4 regions of the Methylobacterium sp. Leaf111 genome follow, and region 1 is predicted to be linked to each of the others. Evidence: riboswitches for the same ligand, from Rfam matches in the RefSeq annotation. Region 1 holds a riboswitch; each other region holds the start of a gene.

Region 1 (4,340 bases):
TTCAGGGGCTTCAGGAAGGCCCGTTTCGGAGAGGCCCGCATCAGAACCGGACGCTGTAGGCGACCTCGACGGAGCGAGGCCGGCCCAGCAGCCAGTTGGTGCCGACCCCGTTCACCGCGTTGCCGCTGATCGCGTAGATCGTGTCGAACAGGTTGTAGGCGCGCAGCGACAGGCGCGAATCCGGCGTGACCTGGTGGTCGAGCCCGGCATTGACCAGGGTGTAGGCCGGGCGCTTCGCCTGGTTGCCGAAGTCGCTGAAGGTCTCGCCCACGTGCTGCAGGCCGACCCGGGCCTCCCAGGCCGGGGCGAAGGCGTAAGTGACCCAGAGGTTGCCGACGCGCTCCGGCACGTCGATGGGCTGGCGCCCGGCATAGGACACCACCGCCCCGCCGACCGCCTGGTCGAAGGTGTCGTACTGGGCGTGCAGCAGCGCCAGGTTGGCGTCGATGCGCCAGGCCTCGGAGAGGTGCAGGCTCAGGGCCGCCTCGACGCCGAGGGAGGATTGCTGCCCGACCTGGGTCGAGAGCGTCGGCTGGCCCGGTACCGCCGAGATCAGGTTGTCCTTGACGATGCGGTAGCCGGCCAGCGTCCACTCGGCCCGGCCGTCCCAGGCCACGCCCTTGGCGCCGACCTCCACCTGCTCGCCGGTGGAGAGCCGGAAGTTGGCGAGACTCTGCGACAGGGAGATCAGGCTGCCCACCGGATCGGTGGCGGTGGCGTACTGGGCATAGAGCGCCAGCAGCGGCGTCGGGTTGTAGACGGCGCCGAAGCGGTAGCTCAGCGCCCGGAAGTCGCGGTCGAAGGTGTTGCCGGTGACGAGGTCGGTCCGCTGCAGCACCGGCGCGTCGTAGCGCACGCCGGCCAGGAGCGAGACCTGGTCGGACAGGATCAGGCGGTTCTCGGCGAAGACCGAGGCCTGGCGCGTGCTGGTGGCGTAGGCGGGCCGGGCGCGGCCCTCGGCCGGGAACAGGCCCGGGTCGTAGGCGAAGGGATCGACGCTGGTGGTGGTGTCGAAGTAGAAGTTGTTGGTGTGCCGGAAGGCGATGTGGTTCACGTCGAACCCGGCCAGGAATTCGTTGCGGAAGCCGAACAGGGTGCCGCGGAAGGTGGCGTCGAGGCGATTCCCGATCTGCTCCTGCTGGTGGTAGATCTCGAGGTAGTCGGAGCGGTCGATCCGGCCGGTGCCGCGGTTGAAGGCGTATTGCTCCACGTCCCGCCACTGGCGCCGGCTCTGGAGCCGGTAGGCGGTGTTGCGGACCGTGACGTCGGCGCTCGGCGTCCACTCGGCGCGCAGTTGCGTCCAGTTGTCGGTCCAGAGGATCTGGGCGTCGCGGACGTTGTAGTTGTTGAACCGGAGGGCGTCGCGGATGCGCCCGTCGACGAGGGGCGTGCCCCAGTAGCGGGCCGGCTCCTGATAGCCGAAATCATGGCTCAGGGTGACGGCGAGGTCCGGCGTCGCCTGCAGGGTCAGGGCGCCCGAGACCGCGAGGTTGCGGAAGCTCCCGTCCGGGGCGATCCAGCCCTCGGCCCGGTTGCCGCTGATGTTGAGGCGGTAGGCGAGCGCCTCCCCGATCGGGCCGCCGGAATCCAGGGCCAGACGCGCCAGACCGTCCGAGCCGACCGCCGCGCGGGCCTCGTTGAGGGGCGTGAAGACCGGCTTCTTGGTGACGACATTGATCACGCCGCCGATGGCGCCGTCGCCGTAGAGCACGGAGGCCGGCCCGCGCAGCACCTCGATGCGCTCGACGTTCCAGGTGTCGAACGGGAAGGTGACGGTGCCGGCGCCCACGAACAGGCGGGTGCCGTCGTAGAGCTGCTGGATCGAGTTCGGGCCGGAAAAGCCCCGGGCCGTGAAGGCGCCGTTGCCGTTGCCCGGCGCCGCCACCGTGGTGATGCCGGTGGCGTTCTGGGTGACGGCCTCCGCCACCGTGTTCTGGCCGCGCAGCCGCGTGGTCTCGCCCGCGATCACGTCGACGCTGGCGGGGGTCTCCAGGGCCGTCAGGCCGAGGCGGCTGGCGCTGCGGCCGGGGCTGCGCAGGTTGAGCCCCTCGGCGGGCGCCGGGCCGCCCCGCCCGGAGCCCGCGACCTCCAGGGTATCCAGGGTGACGGCCGGGGGGACCTCCCGGGTCTCGGCCTCGGCGGAGATCGGCAGCAGGCCGCCGAGCAGGGCCGCCAGGGGCAGGACGTGTCGCGACGGCAAGGTCGGGCCTTGCCGCGACCCGCGCGCGTTCGCGGTTCGGGACGGGATGGGGGCGACGGGCATAGGGTAACGGGATGTGGGGTAACTGGACGTGGGGCAACCGGACATGGGGCAACCGAACAAGGGCGCGGGCATCGGTCGGGGCCGACCTGCCGTCTCCGCTAGACTGAATGTTATAACATTACAATTGGCAAGCGGGGCCCGGGGCCGGCGTGTCCGCGGCGCAGCCGTCACCGGGCCGCGCGGGGCGGCCGGAGGGAGCATGCGGGAGCAAGACTTGCGGGCGAGGACGGGCATCGACGGGACGGCTGACGCGACGAGTCGCGCGGAGTGGCACGTCACCGCGAAGAGGTCGGTCCGTTCGCGGCAAGCGAACGCCCCGACACCCACCAGGACACCCCGCCCGATGCGTTTCGCGTGTGACCACGACTGACGGCAGGTCTCCTGGCTCGCGGGTCACCGCCCTCCCATCGTCTTCCCAGGCCCGGGTCCTGACGGACCGTTCACCCAGTGACGTGTTGATGAGGAGCTCGCCGCTTACAGTTGCGGGGGCAGCCGCGGCCTCGGGCTCTCGCCCTCACCGCGTTCCCTTTTGATCCTCGTTAAAGAGGAACCGTCGCGGGTAAGCTAGGCCGTTTCCGGCGCCGCCGTCAAATCCCCCGGGGTTCGGCAGCCTGCCCTGCGAACGGGGCGACCGGGGCAGCCTCGCGCGGATCGGGGGACAAATCCCGCCGTGGAGCGTTGGCCCCGCAGGGAGAACCGGGCTGTGACGCTGTGACCGAGACTGAAGGAGCAGAGAGCACGATGTCCGAGGATGGGATCACTTTCGAGCGGATCCGCGAGCGCGCCCATGAGATCTGGGAGCGCAACCACCGCCCCGAGGGGTTCGAGGTCGAGTTCTGGCTGATGGCCGAGCGGGAGCTGCGGGCCGAGCGCGCCCGCAACGCCCCGAAGTCGGCCGCACAGGCGCAGGAGGACGCCGCCTGTCCCTGACGGCGCCGGGGACGGGCTCGGGGGCGGGTCGCCTCAGCCGCTCGCCGCCACCGCGTCGTGGTCCGCGAACAGGATCGCGTGGGTGAACGGGCCGTCGACGCGAATCGGGGCCCGGACGAGGGCCTTGACGGGGACGTCGCGGACGGCCGCCCAGGCGCGGTAGCAATTCGGTGGGATCCGTCCCCGTCCGGTCTCCAGCTGCGAGAGGACAGTGTCGTATTCGGCCCCGACCACAGTGGCGAGCGGGTGCCGGCATAGGCCGCGCGCCGCGCGCAGGGGCTTCAGGAAGCGACCGCCCTCCCGGCCCGGTTCCGACACCCCCGCCGAATCCGGGCGTTGGCGGTGAGCAGACACGTGGGACATCCCTCCTCAAACAGCATGGGGAGGGCGCGATCACGGCAGTACCGCAAATCCCTCGGAGAGCAGGACCCGGGCGCCTGATCGGAGGGCGCAGGCCCGGCCGGCGCCGCCGCGACGCCGCGGGCGGGGGCGCCGTTCGACGCGCCTGATCCGGCGGCGACCGCCGGGCTAGTCGGAAACAGTCCGGACTGCGCCGTGATCCGTGGATCGGGACTTTCCGTTCGGGAACGCTCCGTTCCCGCGTCGCCTGCGCCCGCACCGGATGTGCCGCGCGCCGTGAGGGCGCGGGCGACGCGGTCGGTGCTGAGCGACGGCTTAGCGCGCGATACGGCCCGTGCGGGCGACGGCGATCGCCTTCGGGTTCTTCATCGAGCGGTTGCTGGAGAAAACCAACGATCCCGAACCGCGTGTCGACGGGCCCGCGATCCCGCCGCGGCGGGCCGCCTTCGGCCGCGCCGTGCACGGGGTCTCGACCCTCACGATCCTGGGGCTGAGGTTCGGACTGACTCTAGCCTGGGTCGTCTTCCTGTGTTGGGTCGCTCACGGAGTGCTAAGGTTGATAATGGACTAACGACCGCAGTGCAGCTGAAATTGTGCAAAGCACAAAAGTGCTGTTTATTTCCGCTTGTGTCCTCTCAATACCTAGGTAGTCTACCTTCCGGTGTCGTTGGTGCGCAAATGCTTCTGATCTGTTTTGCCTCGCTCGGAGCTGCCGCAAGCCAGGCCGTGCGCCTGCCGGGTCTTCTGGTGATCGTATCGCTGATGGCGGTGGCGATCGGTATCGAGG
Region 2 (4,340 bases), on a different contig from region 1:
AACTCTGGAACAGTTGGCTCAGGGTCGGCGCCTTGAAGCCGGTGCCGACGCTGCCTTTGATCCGGGTCTCGGTGACGGACATGACGTAGCTCGGCGCGACGCGGAAGGTGGTGGCCGGCCCGAAGGCGTCGTTCTCGTCGTGGCGGATGTTGGCCACGAACGACGCTCGCTCGAAGGGCGTCAGCTGCACCTCCCCGTAGCCGGCCGTGTTGCCGTTGCGTGCCCGCAGGTTGCCGGCCCCGAACGGGCTCGGGTCGGTGGTCAACAGGGTCTCCTCGTCACGCTGCGCCCCGAACAGGACGAAATTGCCCGGCGAGAGCAGGTAGTCGCCGCGGTACTCGTAGCGGGTGCGCTCGCCCAATCCCGTGGTCGCGTCGGGGGTGGCCAGCGGGTCGAGAGGGCCCTGCTGCCGGTTGTAGAGGTTCGAGTAGTTGATGGCGAAGAGGTTGTGGAAGCCGGCGAACGGCGTCCACTCGGCCTCGTTGCGGGTGAAGACCTGCTGCACGTCGGCAGCGCTCCGGAACGCTGCCGGGAAGGCCGGGAAGGTGCTGAAGTCGGTGCCGGTGAACAGAAGTCGCGAATTGATGAATCGCGTGACCGAGTTGACCCGGAACGTGTCGGTGAACTGGTAGCCGAACTTCGCCGAAACGGTCTCGTTGTCGTAGAAGTTTGGATGGATCGGGCGTCCGAGCGGGACGAGGTTCGGCGGCGTCACCGGGGTCGCCGCCGCACGGAAGTGTTGGATCGAGACCGAATAGTCGAAGCCGTCCTCCGACCCGCTGATCCTGCCGCTTTGGTTGAAGGTCCCGAACGACCCGCCCTCGATGCGCAGGCTCGCCCTGGCCGGTCCCTCGCCACGTTTCGTCGTGAAGGAGATCGCGCCTCCGATGGCGTCGCTGCCGTAGAGGCCGCTCTGTGGACCCCGCAGCACCTCGATACGCGAGAGGTCGTCGGTTAGAAGCTGTCCGAAGTCGAACGATCCGTTGGGGTTCGACGGATCGGTGGCGTCGATGCCGTCGATAAGGACCTTCACGTGGTTCGAGTTCGAGCCGCGAATGAATACCGAGGTCTGACCGCCCGGGCCGCCGGTCTGCACGACGTTGAGGCCGGGGACCTGCTGGAGGGCATCCGGGACGGTGCGGCGCTGCTGGGCTTCCAGCGTGCCGGCGGTAAGTACGGTGACGCTGGAACCGACCTGGTCGATTGGGGTCGGCACGCCCGTGGCGGAAACCGATAGTTCGGATAGCGAGACCGCGGCCTCGCCTCCCCGGGGCACGTTCGCAAATGGCGCGGCGGCCTGTTGCGCGAGGACGGGAGCCGGCAGGGCGGCGCAGGCGAGCGCGAGCGTGCGCAGGCACGCGGTTCGGGAGGGGGAGGACACGGGACAAGCCTCGGGCGACGTCTGTGGCACGTCACCGCGAACGAGGCCTGGGCGCTTGCCTGTCGTGAGGACAGCCGAACGCCTCGACACCCATCAGGACACCCCGCCCGATGCGTTTCGCGTGTGACCACGACTGACGGCAGGTCTCCTGGCTCGCGGGTCACCGCCCTCTCATCGTCTTCCCAGGCCCGAAGACCCAGTGACGTGTTGATGATGGGCTCGCCGCTTACAGTTGCGGGGGCAGCCGCGGCTTCGGGGAGGCCCTTTCGGACCTCATCCTCACCGCGTTCCCTTTTGATCCTCCGGGGAGGAACCGTCGGGGACAAGGAGCGCGATCAAAGCGTCCGCCGTCAATGGCACGCAAAGGCTTTCCGACGATGTGTGCCTGGAAGGTTACAGGTCAGCACTTACGAAGGTTTGCCTCGGTGCTATGCAGCGTCCGCTTTTCAAAAATTCGGCCCGAAAGCAGACCTTCGCATAACCACCCATTGTGGTCGTTCATCTTCGTTCATCAGGTTGCCGGAAAGCGGACCTTCGGAGGACCTGCAAAGGGTCGTGGGCGGACGGTGAAGGACGACGCCACGCCCTCACGAGACTCAGTCTAGTTAGACGCTCAGACACGATTACCCTCGCTACGCGTCTATTGCACAACTCTATACGGACGTATGGTGTTGTCACAGGAGCCCGAGACACACCGATGCCCGACGCCATTCGCCCCCTGGTCGCCTACCTCCGGGTCTCCACCGACCGGCAAGGAAAGAGTGGGCTCGGCCTCGAGGCGCAGCGCGCGGCCGTCCAGGCGTTTGCGCAGGCCAACGGCTACATGGTGGTCGTGGAGTTTGAGGAAGTCGAGACCGGAAAAGGTGCCGACGCGCTGGAGCGCCGGCCTAGACTCGCGGCAGCCCTGGCTGCGGCCCGCAAGGCGAAGTGCGCCGTTGTGGTTGCCAAGCTGGACCGCCTGTCCCGCGACGTAGCCTTCATCGCCGGCCTGATGGCGCAGCGGGTGCTCTTCATCGTGGCCGAGTTAGGGGCCGACGCTGATCCCTTCATGCTGCACGTCTACGCCGCGTTGGCCGAGAAGGAGCGGGCCATGATCGCCAGCCGGACAAAGGCAGCGCTCGCGGCTAAAAAGTTGCAGGGTGTGCGCCTTGGCAACCACACCAACCTATTAGAGGCACAGGCGAAGGGCGCCAGCGCGAACCGGGCGGGGGCCGACGCATTCGCGGCCAACGTCCTGCCCGTGGTGTCCTCTATCCAGGCAAGCGGAACCATCTCGCACCGGAGGATTGCTGCGGAGTTGAATGCCCGGCGTGTACCAACGGCTCGCGGAGGCGATTGGTCAGCCGTGCAGGTTGGCCGCCTGTTGAGCCGGGCAGGCTGAAACTCAGGCCGTCCCCGCCAATTTCTAAGAGAAAATCGGGTTTTAGCCCCCCACCCCGGGCAAGAGGCTCGGCCGCCGTCAAAATAATGGGCGTCACGCGCGACCGTCCTGCGAACGGGCCGTACAAACCTTGTCCAGACAAAAAACTCGGTTCGCCCCCACCCAGGGGGTATTTCCTAAAAGGGCACACCGCCGAAAAATCCCAGAGTGAATTTCACCCTCGAATTGAGAATGCCGAATTACCCCATCGAGTCATACGCTTCTTCGAGGGGTCTCACTTCGACCGAACTTAAACCGGCGGCTCATAGCGTCCGGGTGAGCTGATACCGCGAATATCTGCCCGCTCGTATTTATCAGCGGGTATAAATTTTACGCCCTGGTCAAACAAGAAATTGCGAGCCCAGTTCTTAGACTGATTTTTCGATGGAAAAAGATTTACAGCTTGTAGAACGTCACTGTGGCTTGGATACTCAACCTCCGGAGATTCATAAGCTCCGACCATCTGCATTGTCCAAGGCGGAACGTAGAAAGTCCGAACGGTTTCGCAGGTAAATTCCAGCACTCCCGCGCAGAAAGCTTCGTCGCCAACCGAAATAGAAGCGGCTGCCTGGTGGACTAGATAACGAGCTAGCTTCGCAATATCTTCGGCACTGCCATCTGCAGGAATACGAAGAGTAGAAAGCCCCGCCCTATACATCTCGCTTGCGACTGAGTCTGCGAGACCGAGGGGACCATCCCCCTTTAAACCTTTTGGGCCAATAACAACACGAGCAAGAATTTCATGATTGCTGACGGGATTTCCCTGAGACCGTGAGCTAACCGCGTGCATTTCGCAGCGGAAAGAGCCGGGCGGGTCATCGATCGTAGCAGCGAACGAAGTAGGCCGCTGTTGAGCGTCGAAGAGATGAGCGAACGCCATGCAGGGCGTCGGGCTACTCGCCATAAGACGTTTCGCTATACGCCGCTTATTAGACGTTCAACATCGGGGGCCGCACGACCTACGCTGCCACGAATCGGATAAGTGCCCATGTCTAGCCAAGCTGACGCAGTCCGCCTCGATAACGCGATTCGCCCATCACCCTCGAAGGTCAGCAAAATGCGTACGTCAGCAACGTCAACCGCGAGATTAACAGCTCCATCCTCGTCCAGGTCGACCTGGAAAACTGCATCCGAGCTCGTGCGACTCAGAAACTCAAGGCTATCTCGAATTGCGGCCTCGCGTGGTGCCTCGGCGCCGAAACCATTCCACCCTGCACCGTAACGCTTCAGTCCACGTACCGAAACAATGGCATTTTCCGCTGAACGGGTCTCACGGCGAAACCGATCGAATTTAGGGTAACCCGAAAAATCGCCGCTGGATTGTTCTGTCCCAACCTGGTGCGACAGACCAGAAATAGCGGACCGGTAATGCACTGCCGCGTCGCGAGCTAACTCGCTCATATCGACGGATTGGTTGAGAATGGGAAGGGCCGGAGGGCTCATGCGGTTCTCTCGTCCATATCTATGGAAATGCGGCTTTGCATGCCCGTCGTCAAGATAGAACGCACAGCGATTTTCGAGCGGTTATGGAGCACATTA
Region 3 (4,340 bases), on a different contig from region 1:
GCCCGCCCCCTCCACCACCACGAGGTCGGCTTGCGCCTTCAGGTACGAGAAGCTCTCCAGCACGGAGGCGAGGAGACGCGGCTTCCAGGCCTGATAGTCCCGCGCCCTGGCGGTGCCGACCATGCGGCCCTGGACCACGACCTGGCTGCCGGTCTCGCTCTGGGGCTTCAGCAGCACCGGGTTCATGTGCACCGATAGCGCCACCCCCGCCGCCCGCGCCTGCAACGCCTGGGCCCGCCCGATCTCGCCGCCATCGGCGGTGACGGCGGCATTGTTCGACATGTTCTGCGGCTTGAAGGGCCGCACGGCGAGCCCGCGCCGCGCGAAGACCCGGCACAGCCCGGCCACGATCAGCGACTTGCCGACATCCGAGCCGGTGCCCTGGATCATGAGGGCGTGGGTCATGGCTGCGGCCCGTCCGACGGGGATGCGGCGCAGGCCGGATCGGCGGGCCGCGCGGCGCGACGAAAGGCCAGGATGGCGGCCCCGTAGGTCTCGACCACCTCCGAGAACGGCACGCGCTCCGCCGTGAACAGCACGGCCCGGTGCCGGAACAGATGGTCGGGAATCGCGAGGTCGCCGCAGGTCGACGCCGGGGGCGGCGCCTGCTCCCACCCTTGCGGCAGGGGCTGCCACAGGAGTTCCGCCCCGATGGTCTGCCGCGTCGTGCCGAGGGCCTGGACCGCCCGGCCGAACGGCGTGTCGGTGGTCTCGAGCAGGCGGTTCATCTCCGGGGTCAGGCGCTCGGGCACGTACCAGTTGTCCGCCTCCGACAGGACGTGGTCGCCGCAGGCGAGCCGCACCTGACGGTAGCGGAGGACGGTGTCGGGGCCGGCATTCAGGCGCCGGCGCGTCTCCTCCGAGGCGGGCTTGTCCGCGCCGCGCTGCCGATTCGCCGCGAGCCGCGGCGTCGCGGCCATGCCGTGCTCGGTGCACCAGCCTTCGAGGGTCGCGGTGGCGGAGCGGCTGGCGAGCAGCCGGGCGTTCAGGCCCTCCACCACCGCCAGGGCCTCGACGCGGCCGAGATAGCTGGCCGGCCAGGCCGGCGCGGTTTCAGCGTAGGCCGGATGGATGCCCGACAGGACAAGGAGCCCGACCGGGCCGAGGACGAAGCGCATCAGAATTCGATGCCCACCTGCGCCTTCACCCCGGCGGCGAAGTGATGCTTCACGACCGCCATCTCGGTGACGAGGTCGGCGGCCTCGATCAGGGCCGGCTTGGCGTTGCGGCCGGTGACCACGACGTGGAGGTCCGGTCGGCGCGCCCGGAAGGCCGCCACCACGGCCTCGAGATCCAAGTAGTCGTAGCGCAGGGCGATGTTGAGCTCGTCCAGCACCACGAGGCGGATCGTCGGATCGGCCATGAGGTCGAGGGCCTTGGCCCAGGCGTGCTCGGCGGCGGCGATGTCGCGGGCCTTGTCCTGGGTTTCCCAGGTGAAGCCCTCGCCGAGGGTGTGCCAGTCGATCCGGTCGCCGAAGGCCGTGAGGGCGTGCTTCTCGCCGGTGTCCCAGGCACCCTTGATGAACTGCACCACGCCGACGCGCCAGCCGTGGCCCAGCGCCCGCAGCATCAGCCCGAGGGCCGCCGTGGTCTTGCCCTTCCCCGGCCCGGTGTTGACGATGAGGAGCCCCTTCTCAATCGTCTTCTCCGCCACCTCGGCATCCTGGACGGCCTTGCGCTTCTCCATCTTTTCGCGATGGCGGTCGGCGTCGGTCATGGGGTGGCTCCGGGTTGGGGTTTCACGATCAGGGGCAGGCCCGCCACCGTGAGGACGACGCGGTCCGCCTGGGCCGCGAGGCGCTGGTGCAGGCGCCCCGCCGCATCGCGGAAACGGCGGGCCAGCGCGTTGTCCGGCACGATCCCGAGGCCGACCTCGTTGCCCACCAGGACCACCGGGCCGGAGGCCGCCGCGCAGGCCGCGAGCAGCGCGGCGGTGGCGGCGTCCACGTCGGCCTCCGCCAGGATCAGGTTGGTGAGCCAGAGGGTGAGGCAATCGACCAGCACCGGCCCGGTCGCGGCGGCGACCGCCTCGGGCAGGGCGAGCGGCACGTCCTGCGTGATCCAGCCGTCCGGGCGGCGGGCGCGGTGGAGCGCGATGCGCTCGCGCATCTCGTCGTCCCAGGCCTGGGCGGTGGCGAGGTAGAGCCAGGGCCGAGGCTGCGCCTCGATCAGCCCCTCGGCATGGGCGCTCTTGCCGGAGCGCGCGCCGCCGAGCACGAGGGTCAGTCTGGGTGGAGGATGCGGCATGCGGCCTGCTGTGCCCGAAATCGAGGTCCCGGGTCAAAGGCGGGAATCCGATCCGGGCCGCGTTGTCAGCAGATCGGCAACCGCGTAGAAGCGTGGACCGGACGGTGCCCCGGCGACGGGGTGAAAAGGGAATGCGGTGAGGGGGCGACCTCGAAACCGCAGCTGCCCCCGCAACTGTGAGCGGAGACGGGACTGCCATCAGCCACTGGAGCGATCCGGGAAGGCGGCAGGACCAGCGACCCGCGAGCCAGGAGACCTGCCGTCCTCCCGCTCGATGCTTGACGGCCGCCGGCGGGGCGGCCAGGAGATGAACCCGATGTCGACCAACACCCTCGTCCTGACCGGCACCCGCACCAACGAGCGCCTCGGCGCCGTGCTCGTGGCCGCCTTCCTCGGCCTCGGCCTCGTGTTCATGGCAGGCTTCGCCCCCGCGATGGCGCTGCACAACGCGGCGCACGACTTCCGCCACAGCCAGAACTTCCCCTGCCACTGAGCGTCTCCGCTTAAGGCAGACAATCCCATGATCATCCGGCTCGTGTCGGCGGCCCTGGTCGCCGGCTTCCTCGCGGCCGTCGTCGCGACGGGCCTGCAGCTCGCACTCACCTCGCCGCTCATCATCGCGGCCGAGCGCTACGAGACGCAGGCCTCCGCCGCCCCCGTTCGGCCGACCCCCGCCTCGCTGATCGTCCGCGTCCATGGCGGTCACGATCACGGCACCAAGGATCCCTCGGTGGCGGGCGGCGAGGTCGCGCCCGACTGGCAGCCCGGCCCCGGCCTGCCGCGCATGGCCTTCACCGCGCTCGCCACCCTGGTGGGCGGCGTCGGCTACGCGTTCCTGCTCGGTGCCGTGCTCCTGGCCTGCAACCGCGAGCCCAGCCCCGAGACCGGCCTGCGCTTCGCCATCGGCGGCTTCCTCGCGGTGGCGCTGGCCCCCGCCCTCGGCCTCGCGCCGGAACTCCCCGGGATGGAGGCCGCGCCGCTGGCCGACCGCCAGTTCTGGTGGGTGATGACCGCCGCGGCCACCGCCATGGGGCTCTACCTCATCGCGATCCGGCGGGCGCCGATCACCATCGCGGGCGGCATCGTGCTCCTCGTCGCGCCCCATCTCGCGGGTGCGCCGGAGGCGAGCCACGCCGCCTCGAACCTGCCGGCCTCCTACGCCGCGCAGTTCGCGGCGCGCTCGCTGGGCATCGCCTTCGTGTTCTGGGCGGTGATCGGGCTGGCCTATGGCTGGGCCTGGGGGCTGTTCGGCAAGACCCGGCCGACCCACGCGCGGCCGACCCATGCCTGACCACATGCCCAACCCGCGGCCTGACACGGACCACGCCGCCGTCACCCTCTACGTCTGCGCCACCTGCCGGACGGCCGGCGACGCCTCGGAGCCGCGGGCTGGCGCCCGCCTGCTCGCCGCGCTTCAGGACGCCGTGAGCGCCGGCGGCCACCCGGGCATCACGGTCGAGAGCGTCGAATGCCTCTCGGTCTGCAAGCGCCCCTGCACGGTGGCGGTGGCCTCGCAAGGCCGCTGGACCTACGTCTACGGCGATCTCGACCCGGTCGCGTCGGCCGGCACCATCCTGGACGGCGTGGCGCTCTATGCCGAGACGCCGGACGGCATCGTGCCGTGGAAGGCCCGGCCGCAGGAATTCCGCAAGGGCGTCGTCGCCCGCCTTCCCCCATTCCCGCCGCCCGTCGCGGCGCCCCCCCTTCCGGACGCCGCCGAATGACCCTCGTCGCCAAGATCCCCTGCACCATCGTCACGGGCTTCCTCGGGGCCGGCAAGACCACCCTGGTGCGCCACCTCGTGGAGAACGCGAACGGCCGGCGCCTCGCCATCATCGTCAACGAGTTCGGCGACATCGGCTTCGACGGCTCGTTCCTGGCCGCCTGCGGCATCGAGGGCTGCGGCGACGAGGACATCGTCGAGCTCGCCAACGGCTGCATCTGCTGCACCGTGGCCGACGATTTCGTGCCGGCCCTGAACAAGCTCCTCGACCGGGCCGATCCGCCCGAGCACATCCTGATCGAGACCTCGGGCCTCGCCCTACCCAAACCCCTGGTCCAGGCCTTCCAGTGGCCGGCGATCCGCTCGCGGG
Region 4 (4,340 bases), on a different contig from region 1:
GGGTCGTTGCCGTGCTGCATGATCTCTCGCTGGCCGCCCGGTTCTGCGACCGGATCGTGGTTCTCGGCGCGGGACGTCTCGCCGCCGATGGGCCTCCGGGTGCCGCCCTGACGGACCGTGTGCTCGCCGACGTGTTCGGCGTCACGGTCCGGCGCGGGGCCGCGCCCGATGGAACGCCCTACATCCTGCCCTGGAGCCGTTCAGGGCCTCAACCGGAGGATACCGATGCAGCCTTCTCCCAACGGTCCTGATGCCGTCGTGACCCTCCTGCGCGAGGCGCTGTCCGATCCGGGCACGGCCTGGAGCCTCGGAAGCTTCGGCGCCATCGCCGAGTTCATGCGCGATCCGGAGGAGGCCGTCCTGCCCCTTCCGGACGAGCGCCTGGGAATGGCGACCGCGCGCGGGGCCATCGCCCTGACCCCGAGCTCCGACCTACGGCCCGTCGCATACGAGACCGCGGTGGCCTCGGGCTGGAACCACGCGCTCGCCCTCTGCCTGCCGGAGGCGACCTGCGGGATGAACCGCAGGACCGTGGTGACGGAGCTCGGGCCGGACAGGGAGGCCGCCCGGGTCGAGGACCGGGACGGTATCCTGTTCGATCTCGGCCTCGGGCTTTCGGCCGTCGATGCCTGCGTGCGTGCGCGCGACCCGGAGGCAATCGCACGGCTGCGGGCCGGAACCGGCATGCCGCTGTTCGACCACGCCAATCCCATCGGGCCACATCTCGTGGCCATGAGCCCGCACCGGGTGTTCCTGGCGCGGATCGGACGAGTGGAAGTCTACGCTCCCATACCCGGTCCCGGCGGTACCAGCCCGGAAGGGCCGCACACGCACGTGCTGCCCAAGCTTCTGCGCAGCGGCCGGACGCATGCGGCCACGACGCCGATCCCGGCCGGCTGGGTCCCATGCGCCGGCCTTCATCCAGCCCACCCCTACAAGGACATGATGGGCGAGCGCATCGCCTTCGATGCCGAACGCTACGAAGCGTTCCAGGCGTTGCTCGACCGTTGGGGTGACCCGGAACTCGTGGCGATTAAGCGCAGCGAGCCCGAGACGCCAGGGGGCACCGTGTCGAGCCGTCATGCCCAGGGCGCGCGACGCGTCGCCGAGGCTCAGGGGCGCTACCTACGCGGGGAGATCATCGAGGCATCGGTCGGCGACGACGAGGATGCCGAGGCGACGGCCTGATCGTGACGTCGTCCGTACCCGGCATGGATCGTGAGGGCCGATCCCGGCGGGTGGTCGGCCTGATCGGCTGCCCGGGCTCGGGCAAGACGACCTACGCCCGCCGCTTCGATCCCCTCGACGGCTGGGTCCACCTGACACTTGACGACTTCCGGCAGGCCCTCTGGCCACCGGACCGGCAGGTCTACTGGCAACTCCGGCAGGGCTCCCATGACGATGCGGCCCGGGACGTCCTGCACCGGGTCAAGGAGGCGGCCCTGGAGGCCGCCCTGGCGCACGGCTTCAGCGTCGTGCTGGCGGACACCCATCTCACCAGGCCCGTGTTCGAGCGCGAACTCGGGATTGTGGCCCGTCACGGGCTCGTCGTGGCGTGGAAGGTGTTCGACGTGCCGTGGGAGGTCCTGACGGCCCGCAACGAGGAGCGCGGTCGCATCGATCCCTCGCACCGCCAGCCCGAGGCCGTTCTTCGGTTCACCTACGAGGCCTTCAGGGCGCCCGATGCCTGGTGGCGCACCCTGCCGCCCGAGCAGGTCGAGATCCTGGCCTGGCCGGGCGAATGACAGGTTCCTGCGGACAAGTGTCGCCGGCAGGGCACAACGTCCGATCCATCGCTCGCGGTCCGTTGACGGGCCAGGGGCTGCGCATGCTACCCCGACCGTGACGGTTCCTCCCCGGAGGATCAAAAGGGAACGCGGTGAGGGTCTTGGCCCGATGCCGCGGCTGCCCCCGCAACTGTGAGCGGCGAGCCCTTCACCACCGACGTCACTGAGCCACCTCGCTCGGGAAGACGGTGAAGGGCGACGACCCGCGAGCCAGGAGACCTGCCGTCAGTCGTGGTCACACGCGAAACGCGCTGGGCGGGGTGCCCCGGCGGGTGCGGGAGCCTGCGCGTCGCGTGTGCTTCGGCTTCGTTCGCGGTGACGTGCCACTGCCGAGGCCGTCCGCTTTGTCCCGTCGTCCATCGAATCCGTTTTGGCTCACACTGGCCCTGTCCTGCGCGATCCCCACCGCCGTCGCGGCCCAGGGAGCGCGCTCTGGAGAGACCGCCGTCGTGCTTGATGCGCTCTCCGTCGAGGGGACCTACACGGCCGCGCCGACCTATCGTGTGCCCGAGCTCTACAGCGGTACCAAGACGGTGACGCCGCGACGGGACGTCCCGCAGCAGGTCGACGTGGTGCCCCGGGAGGTCCTGGTCGACACCGCCGCTACCAGGGTCGAGCGCGCCCTCGACTACGTGCCCGGCGTCGGCAAGCAGAACGACTTCGGCGCCCAGAACCTCGCCCTGTACTCGGTGCGGGGCTTCGCCACGCAGGACATCTTCTTCAACGGCTTCAATGTTGCCCGCGGCTACAACGGCGCGCCCGACACCCAGAACGTCCAGTCCATCGAGGTGCTGAAGGGCCCAGCCGGTGCCCTCTATGGTCGTAGCGACCCGGGCGGGACCGTCAACATCCTGACCAAGCAGCCGGTGGCGCGTCCCTTCGTCGAGATGGGCACGCTGTTCGGCAGCTTCGGAACCGCGCGAACCACGGTCGATGCCGGCGGCGCGCTGAGCGGGGACGGCAGCGTGCTCTACCGTTTCAACGGCGCTCTTGCCCGCCAGGACAGCTTTCGCGACTTCGTCGACGGCGACCGGGTGCTCCTGGCGCCGGTGGTGAGCTGGCAGGTCACCCCCGACACCAAGATCACGTTCGAGGCGCAGTACCTGCGCAACCGCCAGACCTTCGACCGGGGCACCGTCGCGGTGAACAATCGTCTCGGCCTCGTTCCGCGCTCGCGGTTCTTCGGCGAGCCAGGCGACGATTCCGTATCGGAGGCCGGCATCCTGCAGGTCCGGTTGGAGCACGCCTTCAACGCCGACTGGCAGCTGCGGGTCGCTACCCATCTCAACACCGGCAGCCTCACCGGCCTGCAGACCGGCGCGACCGGGATCCTAGACGACGGGCGTACGCTCCTGCGGGAGTTCCGCCAGCACGACTTCACCTGGGGCGTCGCCATCGGCCAGGCCGAACTCGTCGGCCGCTTCGAGACCGGGCCCTTCGCCCACACCCTGCTGCTCGGCCTGGAGCACGAACGCTACAACAGCACCGAGAACCTGCAGCGCTCGACTCCGCGCCTCGACCCGTTCGCCATCGACTTGTTCAACCCGGTCTACGGCCAGCCCAAGCCCCCCTTCACGCGCCGCTACAGCGCCAGCGAGAATGTCGGGAACACTGCGGTCTACCTTCAGGACCAGATCGCGCTGAGCCCCGAGTGGAAGCTGCTGATCGGCAACCGGACTGACTTCTACAACCAGACCTTCCGCGACAAGGTCGCGAACGAGCGGACCGAGCAGGACCGCACCGGGTTCTCGCCCCGCGCCGGGCTCGTCTACCAGCCGCTGTCGTTCCTGGCGCTCTACGGCAACGTCGCCGCCTCGTTCCGCCCCAACACTGGCTTCGACAGCGCGTCCCGGCCCTTCGCGCCCGAGACCGGGTTCGCCTACGAGGTCGGGGCCAAGCTCGACCTGTTCGATGGCCTCAGCGTCACGGCGGCCGCCTTCCACATCGAGAAGCAGAACGTGCTGACCACCGACCCAGCGGACTTCTTCTTCCAGATCGCCGCCGGCGCCGTGCGCAGCGAGGGCTTCGACGTCAGCCTCGTCGGGCAGGTCACGCCGGAGTTCCGGGTGATCGGGGGCTACGCCTTCATCGACGCGGCGGTCACCCGTGACGAGGTCCTAAGAGTCGGCTCGCCGCTCCTCAACATCCCGCGCCACTCTGGCAGCCTACTCGGCATCTACGAGGTCCAGGCGGGCAATTGGAAGGGCTTTGGCTTTGGAGGAGGCTTTCGAGCGGTCGGATCGCGCCTCGGCGACAGCGGCAACGAGCGCTTCCGCCTGCCGGGCTACGTCCTGACGGACGCGCTGGCCTACTACCGCTACGAGAACCTGCGCTTCGGGATCAACATCGACAACATTTTCGACGAGGCCTACTACGAGCGTTCCTACAACAGCTTTTGGGTCGGCGTCGGCGAGCCGAGGCGGGTCACCGTCAGCATGACGGCGCGGTTCTGATGGGCGTGCATCCGGGAATGCCGGGGGCGTCGACGGAGGGATCGGCCACGACCGCACGCATCGCCTCCGTCGACGCCCTGCGCGGGCTGGTGATGGTGCT

The links. Region 1 has a riboswitch for cobalamin ahead of ASF41_RS05725 (TonB-dependent siderophore receptor). Riboswitches for the same ligand answer to the same signal wherever they lie in the genome.
Region 2: linked by a shared signal. The riboswitch ahead of ASF41_RS11295 (TonB-dependent siderophore receptor) and the one ahead of ASF41_RS05725 (TonB-dependent siderophore receptor) in region 1 are both predicted to bind cobalamin.
Region 3: linked by a shared signal. The riboswitch ahead of ASF41_RS03475 (CbtB-domain containing protein) and the one ahead of ASF41_RS05725 (TonB-dependent siderophore receptor) in region 1 are both predicted to bind cobalamin.
Region 4: linked by a shared signal. The riboswitch ahead of ASF41_RS11265 (TonB-dependent siderophore receptor) and the one ahead of ASF41_RS05725 (TonB-dependent siderophore receptor) in region 1 are both predicted to bind cobalamin.

The regions. Positions count from the first base shown of each region.
Region 1 is NZ_LMNE01000004.1:20,816-25,155, reverse strand. Features, by position in the region: gene ASF41_RS05730 (peptidase) at 1-41, opposite strand, end outside; gene ASF41_RS05725 (TonB-dependent siderophore receptor) at 41-2,263, opposite strand; cobalamin riboswitch at 2,617-2,833, opposite strand; gene ASF41_RS05720 (DUF2934 domain-containing protein) at 3,005-3,193, shown strand; gene ASF41_RS05715 (XRE family transcriptional regulator) at 3,227-3,511, opposite strand; gene ASF41_RS05705 (hypothetical protein) at 4,232-4,340, shown strand, end outside.
Region 2 is NZ_LMNE01000015.1:33,738-38,077, forward strand. Features, by position in the region: gene ASF41_RS11295 (TonB-dependent siderophore receptor) at 1-1,381, opposite strand, end outside; cobalamin riboswitch at 1,502-1,714, opposite strand; gene ASF41_RS11300 (recombinase family protein) at 2,079-2,762, shown strand; gene ASF41_RS24775 (hypothetical protein) at 3,052-3,681, opposite strand; gene ASF41_RS24780 (hypothetical protein) at 3,717-4,244, opposite strand; gene ASF41_RS23700 (TIGR04255 family protein) at 4,241-4,340, opposite strand, start outside.
Region 3 is NZ_LMNE01000001.1:785,136-789,475, forward strand. Features, by position in the region: gene ASF41_RS03455 (cobyric acid synthase) at 1-405, opposite strand, end outside; gene ASF41_RS03460 (hypothetical protein) at 402-1,118, opposite strand; gene cobO (cob(I)yrinic acid a,c-diamide adenosyltransferase) at 1,118-1,717, opposite strand; gene cobU (bifunctional adenosylcobinamide kinase/adenosylcobinamide-phosphate guanylyltransferase) at 1,714-2,247, opposite strand; cobalamin riboswitch at 2,333-2,526, shown strand; gene ASF41_RS03475 (CbtB-domain containing protein) at 2,564-2,740, shown strand; gene ASF41_RS03480 (CbtA family protein) at 2,768-3,538, shown strand; gene ASF41_RS03485 (DUF1636 domain-containing protein) at 3,531-3,971, shown strand; gene cobW (cobalamin biosynthesis protein CobW) at 3,968-4,340, shown strand, end outside.
Region 4 is NZ_LMNE01000015.1:26,335-30,674, reverse strand. Features, by position in the region: gene ASF41_RS11280 (ABC transporter ATP-binding protein) at 1-251, shown strand, start outside; gene ASF41_RS11275 (DUF6925 family protein) at 226-1,188, shown strand; gene ASF41_RS11270 (AAA family ATPase) at 1,212-1,745, shown strand; cobalamin riboswitch at 1,830-2,029, shown strand; gene ASF41_RS11265 (TonB-dependent siderophore receptor) at 2,321-4,240, shown strand; gene ASF41_RS11260 (DUF1624 domain-containing protein) at 4,240-4,340, shown strand, end outside.